Regions from separate parts of the Mesorhizobium sp. B2-3-13 genome, predicted to be linked through region 2. Evidence: predicted binding sites of a transcription regulator. Region 2 holds the regulator's gene; the other holds the start of a gene.
The links. The regulator PhoB, encoded in region 2, activates phosphate uptake and scavenging genes when phosphate is short. The targets are predictions, from matches to a motif close to TGTCATNNANCTGTCAT.
Positions count from the first base shown of each region.

Region 1: a site for PhoB is predicted at 2,081-2,097, ahead of FJ941_RS23355 (alpha-D-ribose 1-methylphosphonate 5-triphosphate diphosphatase). Genes of this name have one in related genera too.

Region 1 covers NZ_VFVQ01000022.1:19,928-24,209, reverse strand. Annotated here, with positions in the region: gene FJ941_RS23360 (phospholipase D-like domain-containing protein) at 1-644, shown strand, start outside; gene FJ941_RS23355 (alpha-D-ribose 1-methylphosphonate 5-triphosphate diphosphatase) at 728-1,915, opposite strand; gene FJ941_RS23350 (AAA family ATPase) at 2,296-4,282, shown strand, end outside.
Region 2 covers NZ_VFVQ01000025.1:29,164-33,445, reverse strand. Annotated here, with positions in the region: gene FJ941_RS24750 (ROK family protein) at 1-1,196, shown strand, start outside; gene phoB (phosphate regulon transcriptional regulator PhoB) at 1,199-1,888, opposite strand; gene phoU (phosphate signaling complex protein PhoU) at 1,908-2,615, opposite strand; gene pstB (phosphate ABC transporter ATP-binding protein PstB) at 2,641-3,444, opposite strand; gene pstA (phosphate ABC transporter permease PstA) at 3,441-4,282, opposite strand, start outside.

The sequences.
Region 1 (4,282 bases), on a different contig from region 2:
CGAGCTTGAGCGATGAAATCGACATCAAGGAACTCGTCAAACTGGTGGAAGGTGCGCAGCATGGGGTCTTTTTCGTGATGTTTCAGCCGGGCAACGAGCCGGTGCGAACATTGCTCAGGCTTCAAAAGGAGAAGAAGCTCTATGTGCGCGGCGTCGCGACCCGATTCACCGGCAAGGGTCTCGAGGAGTTCAAGCTGCTGAAGGCGAAGCCCGAGGATTTTTTCCTCGATGCGGCGCAGGACACCGGGGTTGAGAAACCGGTTGGGCAATGGGCCGTGGAAGGTACGGCTGCCGACTTCCAATCGGCCATAGGTCACGCCATCACGCATTCAAAAGTGCTGGTGATCGATCCATTCAGCGACGATCCCATCGTCGTCACGGGCTCACATAATTTTTCGCACTCGGCGAGTGCCGTAAACGACGAGAACTTCATCGTCATTCGGGGCCACAAGAAGATCGCCATGCACTACGCCATCAACGCCATGCAGACCTACAGCCACTATCGCTGGCGTGCCTATCTCGCGGAGGCGGCCAAGGAGAGGAAGGATCCCTTCCAATATCTGTCGCGTGACCCGGACTGGCAAAAGCGCCGGACCTCCGGCGAGACCAAGCGCATGCTGGCGTTCTGGATGGCAGGCACCTAGAGCAATTCCGGGAAAACCGTGAAGTGGTTTCGCGGGAAAAGCGCGCGGCGCTTTCCCGGCGGGAATTGCGTCAGGACAAAGCGTTAGAGCCGTTTGCCGTTCCCGGGAGGCTGCGAACGGCTCAGCGTGCCGTCGCCGTAGATCATGCGGCCGGCGCGGAAGGTTGCTCGCACACGTGGCACCGGCTGGCGGTCGGCGACGACGAGATCGGCCAGAAGCCCGGCTTCGATGGCGCCGCGATCGGTGAGCCCGAGTGCCTCGGCCGGATTGGCGCTTGTCAGCGCCGCAGCCTTCGCCAGGCCACCGTCGCGCAGCTCCGCCAGGCCGAGCACGGCCGGCAGGATCGAGGCCGGGTGATAGTCGCTGGCCAGCATGTCGAGCAGCCCGGCCTCATAGGCCTGGCGGGCGGAAAGATTGCCCGAATAGGATTCTCCACGCAGCGCGTTGGGCGCGCCCATGGCCGTATACATGCCCAGCCGGCGGGCTTCCCGCGCAGCCTCCAGGGTCACCGGGAATTCGCTGAGCACGGTTCCCAGGCCGCGGACAAATTCCACCTTTTCCAGAGTGTCGTCATCGTGCGAGGCGAGCACGATGCCGCGGGCGCGGGCAAACGCCGACAGGCTCTGCAACGTGCCGAGCACACCGCCATGCCCGTTTCGATCGGCCATGCGCTTGCCGACGACCTCGGATACATCGGCTATCGACATGCCGCGCTCCTTGGCCATGCGGGCGATATACAATTCGACATCGCGGTACTGTCCCTGTCCGGGCGTATGATCCATCAGCGAAACCAGATGCAGCTTGCCGGCATCCATCAATCTTTCCAGCACGCCGACAGCTGCGGTGAACGTCACCTCGAAACGGGCATGGATGCGGTGATCGACCAGAAGGTCGTCTTTCAGCCCGGTGATGGTCTCGATGATCGAAGATGTATGTTCTTCCGAGCGCAGCAAGGCTGCGGTGGCGCTGTTGCCGATGAAGGAGAGCGCGGCATAGGCGGTGGTCACGCCGCAGGAGGCCAGCCGCTTGTCGAGTTCGGCGATGCCGATTGCCATCGGCACGTGGACCCCGCTGCGCGGCTCCACTTCCCGCTCCACCATGTCGCCATGCATATCGATGAAACCGGGCAGCAGCAGGCGGCCGCCGCCGATGAGGTCGGCGTTCTCGACAGGCTGGTCGCGGATCTCGGCGATCCGGCCGTCTTCGATCCTGACAGCGCCATTGGCAATGACGCGGTCGCGCAGGACAATCTCGAATTCACTCAGCCACATGTCCTGTTTCTTCGTGTGATCCCGGTGGGGCGCGGCCCTGTCTGTCCGTTCAAGCATGGTCGTCTCCGAAAACAGCATTCCACATTTCCGATCGCCCTCCGGCCGGGCTGCCTCAAGGCGTGTCACGTGGATGGTTCATTCCCGAGGATCGGATAAGCTCGGTTGGTGACAGCTTTATTTCGGTCATCGAAGTCATCCCTGCCGCCCACCAAAAGCGGTCGCGGCAAATGTCAACGCCACGGGGAGTTTACGCCGTGAGCATATCTCTCCATATGATCCCGGCATCGGCTTTCCCGCCCCGCCCACCGATTAAGTGTTTTGTGAACAGCATCGCACTTTGCTAATATTGCCGTCACTGTGCTCGGCGAGGAAATCGCAGCATGTCGGAGAAGAGCCCGGTCGCGTTGCCGGCGGCGTCGGTAGCAACAGGTTTTCTGGGCGGCAACGGCAAAAATGCGTCCGAAGCCCGGCATGAGCGCCGGATCCTGACCGCGCTCTGCTACGACCTGGTCGGATCGACCGACCTTCTTGCCATCCTGGACATCGAAGAGTTCGAGGAACTGATATCAGCCTTCCAGCGGGCGGCGAGACAGGCGGTCGCGTCGTGCTCGGGTGCCGTCCAGGTCGAGGTCGGCGATGGCGGCGTTGCTTTGTTTCCCGCCGAAATAGACGCCAAGGACGCGGCATCGCTGGCGATCCGGGCCGGGCTCGAAATCATCGACGCCTGCAGGCGGGTCGGTTCGGACCAAGGCCGCGCCGATCTGCATGTCCGGGTCGGAATCGCGACATCGATGACCTTGATCCACAAGGGTGACGCCGACACCGGTCGTGACAATGTCACCGGCCCTGCCTTCGCGATGGCCACGCGGCTCCAGGCCATCGCGCAGCCGGATACGGTGGTGGTCTCGGACGCGACGCGCAACCTGGCGCGACGGTCGCATGTGTTCAGCTTCAGGGGCCCCCATGCGATCAAGGGGTTTGCCGAGCCGGAGCTGGTCTGGCGCGCGCTGAGTCACAAGCGCGAGGTCGACCGCTTCTTCGCCTTCGGGCGGCTGAGCAGTCCGCTCGTCAATCGCGAGGCCGAGCTCGCCACGATCGCCGAAGCATGGGACAGCGCCGTCGCGGGAAACGGCGGCGTGGTGGTGATCGAGGGCGAGGCCGGCATCGGCAAGTCGCGCATTCTTCACGAAGTGCGCCGGCGCACGCGTCACCAGCGCGCGAAACTGCTGCTCTTCCAGTGCACGCCCGGCGGCTTGCGCTCGGCGCTGCATCCGCTGCTACAGAACGTACGCGGCGATCTCGCCGGCAACGAAGGACAGCTGAGCGCTGCCGCCGTGGCGGAAGTATTCCGCGATCATGACGTCCGCGATCCCGAAATCATCGACATCTTCTCGTTCCTGCTCGGCGCCGCGGGAGCCGATCCGATGCTCAAGGAAATCGACGCCGAGGCGATGCGCGCGAAAGCCAATTGGGCGGTTCGCCACTCGCTCGAAGCCCTGTGCGCCAGCGGACCGATCGTCCTGGTGGTCGAGGACATACATTGGATCGACCTGACGTCGAGACAATTATTGGCTGAGCTTGCACGGTCGGCCCGTCACTTCCGGGCGCTTGTCATCGCGACGACGCGCCCTGAATCCGAAAGCTGGCTGGCAGCATCGAATCCAAGGCATATCTCACTAGAGCCGCTCAACCGCGAGCAAACGCGGCTGGCGATCGCGGCCATGTGGCCGCAAGGCAAGCCGTCAACTTCCCCGGAATTGCTCGACGTGGTGGAACGCGTGACCGGAGGCATCCCGCTGTTCATCGAGGAAATCTGCCAGTGGATGACCGAGAACGCGGCCTCGGCAACGGATCGGCTGGCGCGGACCGCGACGCGCAGTCATGCCTCGGTGTTCGAAAGCGTGATCGAGGCCAGGCTCGAAACGCTGGGGCCGGCACGCGAAGTCGCGCGCGCCGCCGCCGTCGTGGGCAATCGTTTCAATCAGGAATTGCTGCGCGCGCTGTTGCCGGAGCTCGACGACGAAATCATCGCAAACGCGCTGGATTCGCTGATGGAGGCCGGGTTCCTGATCCGCGTGCGGTCTTCCGGCGTTCCGGTCCATGGCGTGCGCCATGCGCTTATTCAGGAGACGATCTACAACGCAACGCTGCGCAAGAGACGGCAGGCCTTGCATCGCCGCCTGTTTGCCGCGGTCAGCCGCAACCGAAACCTGGCCGGGTGGCTGGGCACCGCCGAGATCGCCGAGCACGCCGAGCGCGCAGGCCTTCTGGAGGACGCGATCGCTCAGTTCGTGATTGCAGGCACGGAAAGCTCGTCCCGCTCAGCAATGGCGGAAGCGAGGCAGCTACTCGAGCATGCATTGGCGC
Region 2 (4,282 bases):
TGATTGCAGCCGTGCGTCAGGGTGGTCAGCCCTCGCGCACCGAGATCGCCGCCACCACCGGCCTCAGCCACTCGACCATATCGGCGATATCAGCCGACCTGATCGACGAGGGTATCCTGACCGAAGGCAAGCCGAACGAAGCCGGTTCACTGAAACGCGGCCGGCCGCAGGTTGGCCTTGGCCTCAACCCCGAGGCCGCGGCTGTGATGACCGTGGTGCTGTCGCTGAATTTCCTGTCCGTCGCCGTCATCGATTATTCCGGCCAGGTGGTCGCCGAGGAACAGCGACGGCTGGACACGCTGACCATGTCGCGCGAGGCGCTGATCGGCGAATGCACGGCAATAGTGCGGCGGCGCCTCGAGGACCCCGATCTCGACGTCCGCAGTATTGCCCGCATCGCGCTGGCGATCCAGGGCATCACCGACAGCGAGGCGCGTGCGATGCTGTGGTCGCCGATCACGCCGCAGACGAACATTCCCTTCGCCGACATACTTGAAGCCGAGTTCGGCATCCCCGCCACCATGGAGAACGACTGCAACATGATGGCGGTGGCGCTGCGCTGGCGCGACCCCGAACGCTACCGCGACGACTTCATCGCCATCCTGCTCTCGCACGGCATCGGCATGGGCCTGGTGCTGAAGGGCGAGCTGTTCACCGGCACGCATTCATCGGGAGGCGAGTTCGGCCACATGATCCATCGCCCGGGAGGCGCGCTCTGCCGCTGCGGACGGCGCGGCTGCGTCGAGGCCTATGCCGGCAACTACGCCATCTGGCGCAACGCCAGGCAGCTTGGCGAGGACGCCGAACCGGTCGCAGATGTCAGCGATGCGCAGATGCGGACACTCGCCGCGACGGCAAGGGAGAAAGACGGACCGGAGCGCGAAGCCTATCGCAAGGCCGGCGAAGCGCTGGGCTATGGGCTGGGCAGCCTGTTCGCGCTGATCGATCCCGCACCCGTCGCCATGGTCGGCGTCAGCGCCGCCGCCTTCGACCTGATCGAGCCGGCCTTGCGCGAGGCCATCGGCCAGACCGCCGGCGGCCAGCATTCGGAATCGATTTCCTTCGACACCGAGCCGAACGAGCTGCCGCTCATCCGCGAAGGTTGCGCTATGCGCGCATTGACCTTCGTGGACCAGGAGATTTTCGCGCCGGGCGTGCTGGCGAGGCCCGGCGTTCCGGGCAAGAATGTAGCCTGATTTCAGTCTTCGCGGATCGCGTAGCCGGCGCCGCGAATGGTGCGGATCACGTCCGGCATACGGCCGTTGTTGACCGCCTTGCGCAGCCGGCCGACATGCACGTCCACGGTGCGTTCATCGATATAGATCGTCTCGCCCCAGACATTGTCGAGCAGCTGGCTGCGCGAGAACACGCGGCCGGGATGACGCATCATGAATTCGAGCAGGCGGAACTCGGTCGGTCCGAGCCGGATCTCGCTCTTCTTGCGATAGACCCGGTGCGATTCCCGGTCGAGCACGATGTCGCCGACCTTGAGCACGCTGGACAGCACTTCCGGCTTGGCGCGGCGCAGCAGCGCCTTGACCCGGGCCATGAATTCCGGTGTCGAGAACGGCTTGACCAGATAGTCGTCGGCACCGGTCGAGAGGCCGCGCACGCGGTCGCTCTCCTCGCCGCGCGCCGTCAACATGATGATCGGCAGCCTCTCGGTCTCGGACCGCATTCGCAGGCGCCGACAGAGTTCGATGCCGGAAACCGCCGGCACCATCCAGTCGAGCACCAGGAGGTCGGGCACGTTCTCCTGGAGGCGGATCTCGGCTTCGTCGCCGCGTGTCACCACCTCGACCTGGTAGCCTTCCGATTCCAGATTGTAGCGGAGAAGCACGCCGAGCGGCTCCTCGTCCTCCACCACCATGATGCGTGGCGCGATCATCGATTGATCATCCCTGCCGTCAAGCCGCCGGCACCGACATCGCCGTCTCGTCCTGCTTCGGACGGTTGGCGGGCAGTTGCGTGCCGGTCAGCACATAATACGCATTCTCGGCGATGTTGGTCACGTGGTCGCCGATGCGTTCGAGATTCTTGGCGCAGAACAAAAGATGCGTGCAAGCCGTGATGTTGCGGGGATCCTCCATCATGTAGGTCAGGAGTTCGCGGAACACCGAAGTGTATTTGATGTCGATGCGTTCGTCGTCATTCCTGAGCTTGGCGAGGGCGGCGGCATCGCCTGCCGCGTATTCCTCGACTACCCCCTGCACCTGGATCAGCACCAGCTGCGCCATGGAATCTATCGAGTGCGACAGATCGCGCGGGGTGGCGGTAAGGCCGACGGAGCCGACGCGCTTTGCAATGTTCTTGGCAAGGTCGCCGATGCGTTCGAGATCGCCCGCCATGCGGATGGAGCCGACGACATGACGCAGATCGTCGGCCATCGGCTGGCGCTTGGCGATCAGGGTGATGGCGCGATCGTCGAGTTCGCGCTGGCGCGCGTCCATGATGGCGTCGTCGGAGACGACGCGCTGTGCCAGCGCATTGTCGGAATTCAGCAGCGCCTTGGTGGCGCCGCCGACCATCGTGCCGGCAAGATCGCCCATGTCGCTGATCAGCTTGCTGATCTGTCCGAGATCCTCGTCGAAGGCTGCGACTGTGTGTTCGGCCATGATCCTGGTCCTCGTATGCGTGAGATCAGCCGAAGCGGCCGGTGATGTAGTCCTGCGTGCGCTTCTCGCGAGGCGACGTGAAGATCTTCTCGGTCTTGTCGAATTCGACCAGCTCGCCCAGATACATGAAAGCCGTCTGCTTCGAGACCCGCGCGGCCTGCTGCATGTTGTGGGTGACGATGACGATCGTGTAGTCGGCCTGCAACTCGTCGATCAATTCCTCGATCTTGGCGGTCGACAATGGGTCGAGCGCCGAGGCCGGCTCGTCGAGCAGGATGACCTCCGGCTTCACCGCCACGGTGCGGGCGATGCAAAGCCGCTGCTGCTGGCCGCCCGACAGGCTGAGTCCGCTGGCATTGAGCTTGTCCTTGACCTCGTTCCACAGCGCGGCGCGCTTCAGCGCCTGCTCGACACGGCCGTCCATCTCTGCCTTGCCGATCTTCTCATAGAGCCTGACGCCGAAGGCGATGTTCTCATAGATCGACATCGGGAACGGCGTCGGCTTCTGGAACACCATGCCGATCTTGGTGCGCAACAGGTTGAGATCCTGCGAGCGGTCGAGAACGTTCTGGCCGTCGAGCAGCACCTGACCCTCGGCGGTCTGCTTGGGGTAGAGTTCGTAGATGCGGTTGAAGACGCGCAGCAGCGTCGACTTTCCGCAACCCGACGGTCCAATGAAGGCCGTCACGCTGCGCTCGGGCAGCGACAGCGTGATGTCTTTCAGCGCCTTCGACTGGCCGTAGTAGAAATTGAGGTTCTTGACCTCGATCTTCGCCTTGGCGGCCGCCTCGGTGGCAATCGTCATGTCTGGAGACAACATCTGGCTCATTTGTCCTCTCTGCGTCCGGTCAGGCTGCGCGCGAAGATGCTGAGCGCGAGAACCGTCAATGTGATTATGAGTGCGCCGGTCCAGGCCAGTTGCTGCCATTCCTCGTAGGGGCTGAGAGCGAACTGGAAAATGGTGACCGGCAGGCTGGCCATCGGCGCGTTGAGGTTGCTCGACCAGAACTGGTTGTTCAGCGCCGTGAAAAGAAGCGGCGCCGTCTCGCCGGAAATGCGGGCGATGGCCAGCAATATGCCGGTGACGATGCCGGACATCGCCGCGCGGTAGGCCACCGAACGGATCACCACCCAGCGTGGCGCGCCAATCGCCGTGCCGGCCTCGCGCAAGGCGTTCGGCACAAGGTTGAGCATGTCCTCGGTGGTGCGCACCACGACGGGGATGACCAGGATGGCCAGCGCGACGGCGCCGGCGATGGCGGAGAAATGCCCCATCGGCCGCACCATCAATTCGTAGACGAACAGACCAATGATGATCGATGGCGCCGACAGCAGGATGTCGTTGATAAAGCGTACCACGGTGGTGAGTTTCGAAAAGCGGCCGTATTCGGCCATGTAGGTGCCGGCCAGCACGCCGATCGGCGTGCCGACGACGATGCCGATGATGGTCATCACGATGCTGCCGTAGATGGCGTTGAGCAGGCCACCGGCATCACCGGGCGGCGGGGTCATTTCCGTGAACACCGAGAGCGAAACGCCCGACAGACCCTTATAGAGCAGCGCGCCGAGGATCAGCGCCAGCCAGGCAAGGCCGATGCCGGCGGCGATGACGCAGAGCGTCATCATCACGCCGTTCTTGCGCTTGCGGCTCTGGTGAAGCGATGCGG